One region of the Shewanella sp. SR43-4 genome, then DNA from elsewhere that is predicted to be linked to it. Evidence: predicted binding sites of a transcription regulator. Region 1 holds the regulator's gene; each other region holds the start of a gene.

Region 1 (3,724 bases):
GAGTTACTTAGTCTTGTCAGCGACAGGCCAGCGCCGTGTCTTACAGGATGCTGTAGAACATTTTAAACGTATTCCATTAGCGGGTGCGATTTTGACAAAATTAGATGAATCAATATCAATTGCAGGTGCATTGAGCGTATTGATTCAAAATGAGTTACCATTAAGCTATGTTACTGACGGTCAACGTGTTCCTGAGGACATGAAAGTCGCAGATACACTAGAGCTAGCCAAGAAAGCTCTCGCGGCGTTAAATGAAACTGAACAACAATTATCACAAGACACAGTGTGGTCTAATGACACAGCCTATGCATTTGAGTAAAGATATGACTCGGGATCAAGCAAGTGGTTTACGTATGATGAATCAACCAAATAACGATAAAGTTAAAGTAATTGCCGTATCCGGTGGTAAAGGCGGAGTTGGTAAAACAAGTGTGTCAATTAATACTGCGGTAGCATTAGCCGAAAAGGGCAAACGTGTATTAGTACTTGATGCCGATTTAGGTTTAGCCAATGTCGATGTGATGCTCGGGATACGTGCTGAGAAAAATTTATCTCATGTTTTGTCTGGTGATGCCGAATTAGATGACATCATTGTACGCGGACCCAAAGGTATCGGTATTGTTCCTGCTACATCAGGTTCACAAGCGATGGTTGAATTGACACCAGCACAACATGCCGGCTTGATCCGTGCATTTAGTGAAATGCGGACTCAGTTTGATATTTTAATTGTTGATACTGCTGCCGGTATATCAGATATGGTGCTGAGTTTTTCTCGTGCATCACAAGATGTATTAATTGTGGTTTGTGACGAACCAACATCGATTACCGATGCTTATGCGTTAATTAAGATACTAAGTCGTGAACATGGTGTGTTCCACTTCAAAATTGTGGCAAATATGGTACGTAGTTTACGAGAAGGTATGGAATTATTTGCTAAACTCAGTAAAGTGACAGATAGATTTCTAGATGTTGCATTGGAGTTGGTGGCAACCATTCCCTTTGATGAGAATTTACGTAAAGCAGTTCGTAAACAAAAACTAGTCGTTGAGGCTTATCCTAAATCACCTTCAGCCATTGCTTACCACGGATTAGCCAATAAAATTATGACTTGGCCTGTGCCACAGCAACCCGGTGGTCATTTAGAATTTTTTGTTGAACGTCTTGTACAACGTAAGCCGATACAAGAAGGAAGAACGGGTGAATAAAGCCGCAGCGTATACTCAGTTCGATAACAAAACGTCTATCATTGAACAGTATGCACCGTTGGTAAAAAGAATTGCTCATCATATGCTGGCAAGATTACCAGCATCGGTGCAACTTGATGACCTGTTACAAGCTGGAATGATGGGGTTGCTTGAGGCCTCATCAAAATTTGATAACAGCAAAGGTGCTAAGTTTGAAACTTTTGCTGGCATTAGAATTCGTGGAGCGATGATAGATGAAATTCGTCGTGGTGACTGGGTTCCACGCTCAGTTCACCGTAATAATCGTCGAGTTGCACAAGTAATTGATGAATTAGAGCAACAGCTTGGTCGTGATGCTTATGATACTGAAATTGCTGAAAAGCTTGAAATGTCGCTCGATGAGTACCATCATATCTTAAATGATGTTTCTGTTGGTAAAATCATAGGCATAGAAGATCTTGGTGTTTCGCAAGATGTGTTAATCACAGATAATGAATCGCCAGATGAGGCCTTTGACTCGCTTGCTGAAATTCAATTCCAATCTGCATTGGTTGAAGCAATTAAGACATTGCCAGAAAGAGATGCGTTAGTGTTGTCGTTATATTACAACGAAGCATTAAATTTAAAAGAAATCGGTGCCATCCTTGATGTTAGTGAATCGCGTGTAAGCCAGATATTAAGTCAGGCAATGCTCAGATTAAAAGCTAAACTCAAGCATTGGACACAAGAATAATAACTTATTTAGAGCAAACGAGTGTCAGCTCACCGGAGGAAACCTTGGACAAGAATATGAAGATTCTTATTGTTGACGATTTTTCAACAATGAGGCGTATCATTAAGAACTTGTTGCGAGATTTGGGATTTAATAATACCCAAGAAGCAGATGATGGCTCAACAGCCCTACCTATGTTACAAAAAGGCGATTTTGATTTTGTAGTAACAGACTGGAACATGCCTGGAATGCAAGGTATTGATTTACTTAGAGCAATCCGTGCAGATGATTCGTTAAAGCATTTACCCGTATTGATGGTAACCGCAGAAGCCAAGCGTGAACAAATTATTGCTGCAGCGCAAGCTGGGGTAAATGGTTATGTGGTAAAGCCTTTCACCGCCGCAACGTTAAAAGAAAAGTTAGATAAAATCTTTGAACGACTCGCATAAGCAAGGATAAGTCATGCAGGCATCAATATCGGGGTTAATCACTCTCGAACAGGCCCAAGAACTTGTTGAATTGCTTACCTTAGGTCAGCAAGATAAAGCTGATGACGTCATCAGGGAGCTTGCTACACCATTGCAGCGTGAGCTTTTTGAAGAAGTGGGTAAGTTAACTCGACAACTTCATAGTGCATTAAAAGATTTTCAAATTGATAACCGTTTATCTGAATTAGCCAATACCGAAATTCCGGACGCTAAAGAAAGATTAAACTACGTTATCGATATGACAGAGCAAGCTGCTAATAAAACCATGGATGCAGTTGAAGAATGTCTACCTTTGGCCGATACCATTATCAGTAATATTCAATCAGTAACGCCAATGTGGGATAAATTGATGCGTCGTGACATCGAGTTGGGTGAGTTTAAATCACTTTGCCACGATGTTCAGCAGTTTATGTTACACAGTGAAAATGATTGTAATCGTCTTCGTGAGCTATTAAATCAAATTTTAATGGCGCAAGACTTCCAAGACTTAACTGGCCAAATGATCCGTCGAGTGATTGATTTAGTTCGTGAAGTAGAAAGTAATTTAGTTTCAATGCTAACGGTGTTTGGTGATCATATTACTGAGTCATCGCCAACGATAAACGATAATAAAATAGAAGCAGAAGGCCCCATCATGAATGCAGAACTGCGTGAAGATGTGGTGACAGGTCAGGATGAAGTAGACGATCTGCTATCAAGTCTGGGTTTCTAATTAGGAGTCAATTTAATGTCCTTTGATGTTGATGAAGAGATACTCCAGGACTTTTTAATTGAAGCTGGTGAGATTTTAGAGCTTCTACAAGAGCAGCTAGTTGCCCTTGAAAATAATCCTGATGACAGTGATTTACTTAATGCTATTTTCCGTGGATTTCATACTGTCAAAGGCGGAGCTGGTTTTTTAAGCTTAAAGCCGATGGTCGACGTGTGTCATGAAGCTGAAAATACGTTCGATTTATTGCGCACCGGAAAACGTGGCGTAAATGCAGAATTAATGGATATTATTTTGCAAGCGGTCGACGCCATTAATACAATGTTTGCTCAAACTCAACAGGGACAAGAACAAGACCCTGCCGATCCAATGCTACTTGCGAAACTCAAATTATTAAGCTCAGGTGCGCCATTACCCTCAGAGATGTCGGCTGCAGAACTTGAACCTATCGAAAATGTAGTTGAGGTTAACGAGCCTGAAGTCATTGAAGATGTGAGTTCTTTTACGGCAGAAACGTCTGATTCTGGCAGTATCGATGAAATTGATGAGTTAGAATTTGAAGCCTTACTTGATGCCTTACACGGTTCAGGTAACAGTCCTGTTGCATCTAAATCTTCTGCAGTAAAGAAAG
Region 2 (3,724 bases), on a different contig from region 1:
ACTTTACGACCCACAGCTTCTTTTTCAGCAGCGATCGCCATACCTAATGCTGCACTCACAGAAGTGCCTGAGTGGCCTACGCTAAAGGTATCGTATGGGCTTTCTTCACGCCATGGGAAAGGATGTAAGCCATTTTTTTGGCGAATGGTGTGCATCTGTTCGCGACGATCAGTGAGTATTTTGTGTGGATAAGCTTGATGGCCTACGTCCCAAATTAATCGATCGAATGGGGTATTGTAGACGTAATGAAGTGCCACAGTTAATTCAACTGTGCCTAAGCCAGAAGCGAAATGTCCGCTAGAAATACCAACAGACTGAAGTAAGAACTGTCTGAGTTCATCAGACACTTGTGGAAGTAAACCTTGAGGTAACTTCCTCAATTCTTCTGGTGTATTAGCTTTTGCTAGTACTGGGAATTTAGAAATATCGAAGCTCATAGCGAGATTGTCTGACTCTTTATTATAATCTTCGCTCAATAATGTAGTGGGCGAAGTCTGCAATTAACTGGCTATTGTATGGTAATTTAGTCAGCGCTGATAGTGCATCTTGTATTAGTTGTTCTGCACAGGCTTTGGCACCATCGAGACCAAGTAGTTTCGGAAAAGTGCTTTTATTCGATTGCTGATCGCTGCCTTGGGGTTTTCCTAGCTCTTCAGTGCTTGCGGTGATATCTAAAATATCATCCTGAACTTGAAAAGCTAATCCAAGCGTGTGAGCGTATTTCATCATGAGTTGATAGTGCTCATCGGGTATATCTGCAGCAATCAACGCGAGCTCTACGGCACAAGTAATCAACGCACCGGTTTTTTTATTATGTAATTCGGTTAATCTTTCTATATTGATACTGTGATCGGTAGCACTAAGATCAATTGCTTGTCCACCACACATGCCCTGGTACCCAGAGGCTTTGGCAAGTGCTCTCACCATGGCGATTTGCTGCTTTGGGTGTAAGTCATTGCTCGGAGCGGTGATAATTTCAAACGCTAATGTTTGAAGTGCGTCTCCAGCAAGAATTGCAGTGGCTTCATTAAAGGCAACATGTACCGTGGGTTGACCACGACGAAGTGCGTCGTTGTCCATAGCCGGTAAGTCATCATGTATTAAAGAATATGCATGAATACATTCAATGGCTGCGGCAGCTTTATCCAGCGCATTGATATTGACACCCAGCATATCACCGACACTGTAGACCAAAAATGGTCTAATGCGTTTACCGCCTAATAATGCCCCATGCAGCATGGCTGCTTTTAAATCTGGGGCGGCATCATCAAGCAAAGTTAAATGCTCGTTAAGAGTAACATTAACGCGCTTTTGGTATGTTGTTATCGCTTCAGCTAACACGTATCAAGACCTATTATTTAATACACACTCTGTGACGATTATTCACTTTCAACAGTGAATGGCACAAATTCAGCATCATCTTCATTTAGTAATATAGAGACTTTTTGCTGTGCTTGTTCAAGTTTTGCTTGGCTTTGTCTGACTAACTTAATACCACGCTCAAATTGTTTAAGCGCGTCATCCAGAGACACTTCGCCTTGCTCTAAATGAGCAACAATGGTTTCAAGTTCAGTTAATGATTGTTCAAAACTGAGGTTTTCTGGTTTTTTTGCCACAATTAATATTCCTTTCATTACGCGAGTGACAAGGTATATCAGCCCAGCGTATCGGTCAAATACAGTCGCTGGATATTTGCTCAACAGCACGCTTTGTTATTGAATTTTGTTTAGAATGTGCAAAAACAAGCTAAACTTGAGCCGAGTTTGTCCGATAACAAGTCATAATTTAAAATTGATAGCATAAAATAGTATTGAAACTGTTGCTGTAATACATAACGATGGGCAATATAGTTAAGCAACAATATGCCCCGTTGTTCAGGTTATACAGTATGTGCTCACAGCACGATAAAGCGGCACAAATAGGCAGCGCAATGACTGCGATTGAGGAGAGGTTGTGGATTTAGCTACCCTAATAGGTATTATTGGTGCTTTTGCATTTATTATTGGTGCGATGGTGACTAGTGGTGGTATCGGATTATTTATCGATGTACCGTCAATTTTGATTGTTGTTGCTGGCTCATTATTTGTTGTGATGATGAAATTTAACCTAAAACAATTTTTAGGTTCGATAAAGATTGGCATGAAAGCCTTCATGTTCAAATTAGACAAACCTGAAGATTTAATCGAACAAGCTGTCACCATGGCTGATGCAGCCCGTAAAGGGGGCTTCTTAGCATTAGAAGAGGCGGTTATAACTAACAGCTTTATGCAGAAAGCTGTCGATATGTTGGTTGATGGCCATGATGGCGATGTCGTGCGTAATGCGCTAGAAAAAGACATTACCTTGACAGAAGAGCGGCATAAAACCGGTATTGGCATTTTTAAAGCTATGGGTGATGTAGCCCCTGCAATGGGAATGATTGGTACACTTGTCGGCTTGGTGGCGATGTTATCTAACATGGATGATCCTAAATCCATTGGGCCATCAATGGCGGTCGCTTTGCTAACGACACTTTATGGCGCAGTGATCGCCAACATGATCGCTATCCCAATGGCGGATAAATTATCATTACGTATGAACGAAGAATTGCTTAATCGTAATCTTATTATGGATGCGGTATTAGCTATTCAAGATGGACAAAATCCACGGGTGATCGAAGGCTTCCTGAAGAATTATTTGGCTGAAAAATTAAGAAAAATTGATACAACGGACGGAGAGTAACTCATGGCTAAGGCCAAGTGTGATTGTCCACCAGCAGGCGCCCCCATGTGGCTTGCCACCTTTGCAGACTTAATGTCATTGCTTATGTGCTTCTTCGTGTTGTTATTAGCGTTCTCTGAAATGGACGTGATGAAATTTAAGCAAATTGCCGGTTCAATGAAGTATGCATTTGGGGTGCAAAACAAAGTTGAAGTAAAAGATATCCCCAAAGGCACCTCTGTTATTGCATTGGAATTTCGCCCTGGTCGACCCGATCCCACGCCTATTGAGATCATTAATCAACAGACTAATGAAATGACTCAACCAACCATAGAATATCAGGCTGGTGAAGATGACAATGCTGGTGGAACCCAAAAACAAAGCGGTGAACAGCGTGGCGGTAATGCCGCAGCAACAGCGCAGCAAGAAGCTGAAGCGGTTAAAAAAGATGCTGCATCTTCACAAGAAAATATTAACGAGCAAGTTAAGAAAATGGCTGAAAAGCTTAATGAAGAAATCGTCGATGGTGCGATTGAAATTGAGTCTTTAGGTCAGCAAATTATTATCCGTATTCGTGAAAAAGGCTCGTTTGCATCTGGTTCTGGCTTTTTACAACCTAAGTTCAAACCCATAGTGCGATCGATTGGTGAATTATTAAAAGATGTTCCCGGGGTGATTACGGTATCCGGTCACACTGACGGGGCCGACATTAGTAATGAGCTGTACAGTTCAAACTGGGAGCTATCAAGTCAACGTGCTGTTTCCGTAGCTCATGAGTTAAGAAAAGTCCCCGGCTTTGATGAGACACGAATGAAAGTGGTTGGAGAGGCATCTAATCGGCCATTAGTGGCTAATGATTCTAATGAGAATAGAGCAAGAAATCGTCGCGTTGAAATTTCTATCGAGCAAGGTAAGCCTAAAGAGTCGAATGAAATTGTAGTCTCGCAATAGTAACAACTCATCAGTTTACATCATTATTAGCGCAGTCTATGAAGGTTAAATAGATTGCGCTTTTTTGTGTCAA
Region 3 (3,724 bases), on a different contig from region 1:
TGGATTGCAAGCTGAATGTCTAATTTACCCCATTGAGTCTGTTGGCAACTTTCCACCGATAATACGCCCTCGATATGGCCATTAATTCGGATGGCAATATCAATACTGGTAACAATATTGTGGTGTTGGTAGTAATCAGAAAAAGTGTCGACGAGGTTAATATGAGCATTGTCAGTAGATAATATGTAGCGATGACAACGTAGTTCGTTGATGTACTGTGGATCAATGGTCATTTGTTTCAAATGGGAGATATACACCAGCGTCTGGTCCACATCACTTGCAACCAATGCATGCTCAGAAATAAGGCATTCATCAACCAGCAAGCCATCATTATTTTTATGTCGTAATGACCAAACAGACACAAATGATGCTTTAAAATAATCCCGCAGCAATTGACAAACCAGCTCTGCGGTTTTGGTGAAATCACCTTGTTGTTTTGCACTGGAATTTACAATTAATTCCAATAAGTGCTGGTGTTCTCTTCGACTCATTTACATCCCGAAAAAAATGGTTTCATTTCCTAAATCTATAACGTTTGTAACTCAAAATACTTATCATTATTGGTTTTGGTATTCTGAGTGTGAGTCAACATGTTATAGCAATACTTAGAGAGCAAAACTCGCGTTAAAGGCATCATAAAGTTACATTAGCAAAAGCTACTATGACTTTAGTTAAGTAACGCAGATTACACGCGATACTTAAAAACAGCAATCCTTTGGTAATACATTGTTACGCTTTACTAGGATTAATATTACGCGAGGTATACTCGGATAAAAATCTTTAACAACAAACATATAACCAATATTTCTTTTCATTACACTGCAGATAGATCTACAGTTGATTTTCAAGTTGAAAAATCATTTTCTCTACACTAAAAGCGAAATCAAGCTTGAGTTCAATGGTATTATCGGCATCAATAATGACAGCTTTTGTATCAGCAAAACGTTGCTGAGCAATTTCCTGCATCGCTTGAGCTTGTGACAATGCATCATCACCAGCAAAACTAAGCACTAATAATGTATCTTCTGCCTCAACTACGGCACCAATATCGACGTAACTTCCGCATTCGGTACAACTATCGCTTACAAGGCCTTGCTGCTGTTTAATTTGTTTAATCATGACTTCACCCACTAGTTAATTTAACGGTCACTTATCAATATAACGTAGATCAAGCTGCCATTTATTTGCCATGCTCACAAATCCTAAAAGTATTCACTTAATCTAAACAAGATCACCGCATTACAGGCTTATGCTAGCTGAAGTGCTAACGTGTTTGATATCTTACGCTGCGTGCTGAGTTGATCTAAAAAATGCATGTCTTCTATGGGAGTATGTTGCTGGTAGGCATTAATCGCTTTATTTTTAGTGAGGTAATCACAGTTACTTAATACTTCGACCATAGCATCAGATTGCGACCCTCTGATGACCAGAGCTTCAGGTGTTAATGCTTGTTGCAGTTGAAACTGTCTGGCACCTTGTTGCTGAAATATCATCGCGTGATCAAAGGTGTCTGGATGGACAGAAATATCATCAACTAATAACTGCGGTTGCGGTACAGAAAATTTGTTGCGTAACTTTTGCGTGTTATCAGTGTCAGTTTCTAATTGAAACTGTGCCATATCACGAGCATCTACAGACAGCATAGCCAATAGCAAGCCAAATTCACCGCGACGATTATGCTCAATCGCGACGTTTAATCGGTTCCCTATTTGTAATTCATTGACTAATGTTGACTCAATTTGCATATAAAAACATCACAACTACTGCTCGATGCTATTTTATCGACCAAACAGTCATAAACTTTAGTAATTTATTCAACTTTACACTTTACATACAAAAGGTTTCTGACTACTATGGCGACCGCAATTGAGGAGGGGTTCCCGAGTGGCCAAAGGGATCAGACTGTAAATCTGACGGCTCAGCCTTCGAAGGTTCGAATCCTTCTCCCTCCACCATTTGCGTTGTTATAAAGTGTTTGTTGTGAAGCGTTAAAGTTGTAAAGCGTTAGAATGTAAAAAGAGAGTAAGAAAAAAGAAAATATGTGGAGGGGTTCCCGAGTGGCCAAAGGGATCAGACTGTAAATCTGACGGCTCAGCCTTCGAAGGTTCGAATCCTTCTCCCTCCACCATCTTTCTTTTATTCATATTATCTTGCTGTGGAGGGGTTCCCGAGTGGCCAAAGGGATCAGACTGTAAATCTGACGGCTCAGCCTTCGAAGGTTCGAATCCTTCTCCCTCCACCATTTTACATTTTGTTTTATCAATTTATATCGTGATACTAGCTAAATATCTGTCCACAATTCCTCGTTATAAAGATCGTTTTTTCTCAATTCCTACACGACAAGTTTACCCCCTATCGATACTAATTTTTTGCTTAATCTTTTCTGCTGCTGTTAATTGGTTATTTCGCCGGTCAACATTATTGATGCCATTATTTACGGTATTTTGTCTTTATCTGCTCTATTTCATCCTTTACTGCCATTATTGAACAATAAATACCTATATGGGTCGATAAACACTACTCTTAACTTTGTATTTTAGTTATTATTTATTCCTTTTTGGAATAACGAGTATTATTGCATGTCATCATCTTGGGTCAATCAGGCCATTGCAAAAATAGAAGCCGATTATCAACGTTCTGCTGATACACATCTAATCAAATTAGACTTGCCACAACTTGATGGCATAGACATTTATCTAAAAGATGAAAGTACACATCCTACCGGCAGCTTAAAGCACCGTTTGGCTCGATCATTATTTTTATATGCCCTTTGTAATGGCTGGATAAAAAAAGATACCCCTATCATTGAGTCATCCTCTGGCAGCACTGCCGTTTCAGAGGCCTATTTCGCTCGATTACTCGGTTTACCTTTTATTGCGGTAATGCCTAAAAACACCGCTAAAAAGAAAATTGAACAAATTGAATTTTATGGGGCTAAGTGCCACTTTGTTGATAATGGCAGTCAGATGTACGCAGAATCAGAAAGATTGGCTGCTGAGTTAACAGGTCACTATATGGACCAATTCACTTATGCTGAACGTGCAACAGATTGGCGGGGTAACAACAATATTGCTGATTCTATTTTTAACCAAATGGAACGCGAACCACATCCAATCCCAAGTTGGATTGTGATGAGTCCAGGAACTGGCGGCACCAGTGCCACTATTGGTCGCTATATTCGCTATCAACAACAAAAAACCCAACTGTGCGTCGTTGACCCAGAAAACTCAGTCTTTTATGATTATTTTCACAGTGGTGATGCAACGATTGTGAGTGATAAATACAGTAAAATTGAAGGTATTGGCCGACCTCGGGTTGAACCATCGTTTATTGCAGGGGTGGTTGATAGCATGATTAAAATCCCAGATGCCGCGTCAATCGCAACCATTCAATGGCTAGAACAATTAATTGGTCGTAAAACGGGCGCGTCCACTGGCACAAACTTGTATGGGGCGTTATTGCTGGCAACACAGATGCGACATGCAAGCCAAACCGGTTCAATTGTGACGTTAATTTGTGATGCTGGTGAACGTTATCTCGATACCTACTACAACCCCGAGTGGATCGAAAATAATATCGGTTGTTTTCAGCACTATCGCGAGAAACTGTCTGCCTTTAATGTTTGTGGTTTAATCAGTTAACTAAACATTAAAAAAGCCGTTGAATCTGGATTCAACGGCTTTCATTATTGGCTCAGCATCAAGGGGAAACGTTGCTAAATACA
Region 4 (3,724 bases), on a different contig from region 1:
CGACACTTTTTAGCAATTTCATTAATCAACGCTCCCTAATTGAAACAATATTGCGCCATCGCCGACGCGATTGATAATGGTTATCAATTGCGATAGGGTAAGTGATCATCTTCAAAGGAGCAAGTGCTGTTTCACTCGGGGCAGTGAATTTTCAAGCGGGGGAAGCAATGACCACAAAAATCAGTGAGCACTGTTGAGGCTCTGCCATCACGGCATTAATGGTTATGATTGATGCTATTACCAATATTTTTCGACTGTTATTTGTCCAGGAGCGCGTCGAAGATTTTTTGCTAATCCTTTTTCCACTAAAGCGATTTGAGCATCCGTTATCATGCCAGGGTTACCGCAGATCATCACTTGAGAATGCTCAGCATTTATCCCTAACCCCGCTTTCTGTTCAATTAATCCGCTGCTAATACCATCGGGAATACGACATGATAAAGCATTAGGATAATCTTCACGGGTCACAATAGGAATAAATACAAACTGCTGTGGATGCAGTTCAATAAACTGCTGGATGGTCTCTAAATAAGCAAGATCTTCACCAAGGCGAACACCATAAACGAGCACGACCTTTTCAAAACGTTGCCAAGGCCCATCAGTTGCCAGCATTGAGATAAAAGGTCCGACTGCGGTGCCTGTGGCAAAAAACCACAAATGTTTACCTTGCAAAGCACCATTTGGCACCTCGTCTAGAGTCATAAACCCTGTTGCTTTAGACGTCACTTCAATAGAGTCTCCTGGGGTTAATGCTTGTAGATCTGGAGACAGCAGCCCGTCCTCTACCGCAACAGCAAGCACTTCGACATAGTCCTTACCTGGGGGATTCACCAATGAATATGCACGAGCAACACGCTTTTCATCTCGTATTTGGCTGAGCTTTATAAATTGACCAGCGATAAAAGGTTCGACATCAGCTTTGATCCGCAGTGAAAATAATTTGTCATTCCAATCAATGCGTTCAATTACTTTACCCGTAGTCCACATAGTCACGATCCTTTCACTGAGAGCCAATCTTAATCATAAGAGACTACGTCGCTTGAGTCACGCTTTGTGATTCATCTTTAGCAAGCTTATCTTGCTTAAACTGCGCTAACCCTTGCTGTATCAGTTCATATGTTTTATCCACACCAGCGGCTATATCACCTTCTAACACCTTTAAACCAGACAATATATCGCTAGCCTCTTTAAAGCCTTGATCTATGGCATCACCAATTTTGAGCATAAAACTATCAACTTGCTCATCGAGTCCCATAGATTTATTTTGTTGTTGGTGAATAGAGAAAAAATTTGTGGCAAAGCTCACAATGCGATCAGCTGTTGCCTCTGGTGAGTAATCCACTCCGCTATCGACGCCCTTCTGAATTGCGTTGTCTCCAAGCGTGGGGGCAAGTTCTTGGTTAATGGCTTCAATTGCGGCGCGATAAAGCAACGCCATAGACTTGTCACCCGCAGAAATACTCACTTCTTCCTGTGCGGCAAGAATACTGTTGTTCATCATTTGACGACTCAGTTGACTCACTGATACTTTAGCTGATGAATTTACCGCTGAACTCGTATTATTAGCTTTATTTTGAGTTGAAGTATTCGCTTCACTGGTTGGAGTATTGTTGTTTTCTCGTCCCTTCACATTTGAGGGCGCTGCGCTTTTAATGTCCATAATAGTGTCTTATTTAAAGTAACGGATAGCTTAATTATCGACCAAAAAATGCATACCTGAAGTCATAATGAAATAAATATACGATTTAATTCACTGCAATAATGACCATAAATGCCTCTTCGCTTTAAAACAAAGCAGTTAGATAGCAAGCAGAAAAAATAAACGATATAGTGAGATTATATTTGGCATTGCTAATATGGTTAATTAACCAGACTCAATTACTATCATTACTGCGACTAAATTACCGCGAATAAACACACAGTACTAGATTCAATTTAAGGACAATAATATGCCGCAACAACATTGGTTTATGTGGGGAATGGATATCTTCTCTGGTCTTTTCTTAGTGTTATTTTGGCTATTACTGATTGCGGTCATTTACATGTTTATTGCTGATAAATGGCAAACAAAACAAGCCATACGCCATAATTATCCTGTTATCGGTCGCTTTCGATATATATTTGAAAAACAGGGTGAGTTTTTTAGACAATACTTTTTTTCTCAAGATCGTGAAGAACTGCCATTTAACCGTGCCGAGCGCAATTGGGTATATCGCGCAGCAAAAAATGTTGACCGTACAATTGCATTTGGATCAACACAAGTTCTAGATAAACCCGGTTCAGTGATGTTCATGAACTCAGCCTTTCCAGTCAGCGATCATGACTCTCACAAGACAATAGACGTAACCATTGGTCCAGATTGCACCCATCCTTACACAACCAGTAAAATTTGCCATATTTCAGCAATGAGCTTTGGTGCATTATCTCGACCAGCGATTACTGCGCTATCTCATGGTGCAGCGAAAGCAGGTTGCTGGCTCAATACTGGTGAGGGAGGATTAAGCCCGTATCATCTTAAAGGTCATTGTGACTTAGTGTTTCAAATCGGGACTGCCAAATATGGTGTCCGAGACGAACAAGGCCATTTAGATCCTCAAAAACTCAGCGATATAGCAGCCCACCCTGAAGTTAAAATGTTTGAAATTAAGTTGAGCCAGGGCGCTAAGCCAGGGAAAGGAGGGATTTTACCTGCAGTAAAAGTGACCGAAGAAATCGCAGCCATTCGCGGTATTCCAGCAGGACACGACTCAATTAGCCCTAATGGCCATATTGAATTACACAATGTTGCTGACATTGTCGATATGATAAATCAAGTAAGAGACATTACCGGTAAACCAACTGGCATTAAGGCTGTATTAGGCGATATGTCTTGGGTAACAGAGTTTTTGGATGAAATTGAGCAACGTGGGATAGAATATGCCCCAGATTTTTTTACGTTGGACAGCTCAGATGGCGGCACTGGTGCAGCGCCACAGGCATTAATGGACAACGTTGGGTTACCACTAAGGCAAAGCTTGCCGTCTCTGGTTGATTTATTGAATCAACGCGGCTTTAAGCAACGCATTAAAGTCATCGCAACGGGTAAAATGATTATGCCATCTTATGTAGCTTGGGCATTGGCCACTGGCGCAGACTTTATTGCTTCAGCTCGCGGCAATATGTTTGCCTTGGGTTGCATTCAGTCACTACAGTGTAACAGAGACACCTGCCCAACGGGTATCACAACCCATAATATCCGTCTGCAAAAAGGCTTAGATCCTAAAGATAAATCTGTGCGAGTGGCAAACTACAATCATTTCTTACATTATGATTTAACTATGATTGCCCACTCTTGTGGCGTAACGGACCCAAGGTATTTAACCCGTCATCACGCTCGAATAGTGCAATCGTCTGGAGTTGCAGTCACCCTTGATAATCATTACCGTCATATGCAGTAGAGAAGCGCATCAATCCCAGTAAACGACTGGGGTTGATGCGCGCGATTACTTTGCCGAATATCATTAAAGGGTGTATAATAAAATTTGATGTTTGTCACAGTAAGCGGTCTTAGTGTGATTTTAAAGCGAAATCAAACAGAAGGATTTCATGTTGAATATCAAAAAGAATGCAGTAGATCTTAATGTTGATCTAAATGTCAAAAGCTTAAGTTTAAGCTGTAAAAACTGTAATCGAATGACAGAAATCGAAGGCGAGCTAGTGTGTTTTGAGCAAGGAAAAATTAAAT

What was found. Region 1 encodes FliA, which starts transcription of late flagellar genes. Its sites were predicted from a motif close to CTAAAGNTNNNNNNNNNNNNGCCGATA; they were not measured.
Region 2: a site for FliA is predicted at 1,747-1,773, ahead of pomA (flagellar motor protein PomA). Genes of this name have one in related genera too.
Region 3: a site for FliA is predicted at 1,780-1,806, ahead of H5123_RS05200 (VC2046/SO_2500 family protein). Genes of this name have one in related genera too.
Region 4: a site for FliA is predicted at 1,696-1,722, ahead of H5123_RS00200 (DUF5610 domain-containing protein). Genes of this name have one in related genera too.

The regions. Positions count from the first base shown of each region.
Region 1 is NZ_JACJEB010000008.1:151,814-155,537, forward strand. It holds gene flhF (flagellar biosynthesis protein FlhF) at 1-319, shown strand, start outside; gene H5123_RS11250 (MinD/ParA family protein) at 324-1,205, shown strand; gene H5123_RS11255 (RNA polymerase sigma factor FliA) at 1,198-1,917, shown strand; gene cheY (chemotaxis response regulator CheY) at 1,962-2,345, shown strand; gene H5123_RS11265 (protein phosphatase CheZ) at 2,359-3,096, shown strand; gene H5123_RS11270 (chemotaxis protein CheA) at 3,112-3,724, shown strand, end outside.
Region 2 is NZ_JACJEB010000009.1:126,396-130,119, reverse strand. It holds gene dxs (1-deoxy-D-xylulose-5-phosphate synthase) at 1-437, opposite strand, end outside; gene ispA ((2E,6E)-farnesyl diphosphate synthase) at 460-1,341, opposite strand; gene xseB (exodeoxyribonuclease VII small subunit) at 1,380-1,616, opposite strand; gene pomA (flagellar motor protein PomA) at 1,954-2,721, shown strand; gene H5123_RS12190 (flagellar motor protein MotB) at 2,725-3,651, shown strand.
Region 3 is NZ_JACJEB010000003.1:327,240-330,963, reverse strand. It holds gene H5123_RS05210 (EAL domain-containing protein) at 1-491, opposite strand, end outside; gene H5123_RS05205 (DUF406 family protein) at 832-1,119, opposite strand; gene H5123_RS05200 (VC2046/SO_2500 family protein) at 1,248-1,745, opposite strand; tRNA gene H5123_RS05195 (tRNA-Tyr) at 1,871-1,955, shown strand; tRNA gene H5123_RS05190 (tRNA-Tyr) at 2,044-2,128, shown strand; tRNA gene H5123_RS05185 (tRNA-Tyr) at 2,158-2,242, shown strand; gene H5123_RS05180 (PLP-dependent cysteine synthase family protein) at 2,580-3,641, shown strand.
Region 4 is NZ_JACJEB010000001.1:45,000-48,723, forward strand. It holds gene H5123_RS00190 (Fe(3+) ABC transporter substrate-binding protein) at 1-22, opposite strand, end outside; gene H5123_RS00195 (ferredoxin--NADP reductase) at 238-987, opposite strand; gene H5123_RS00200 (DUF5610 domain-containing protein) at 1,031-1,660, opposite strand; gene H5123_RS00205 (FMN-binding glutamate synthase family protein) at 1,950-3,437, shown strand; gene H5123_RS00210 (hypothetical protein) at 3,586-3,724, shown strand, end outside.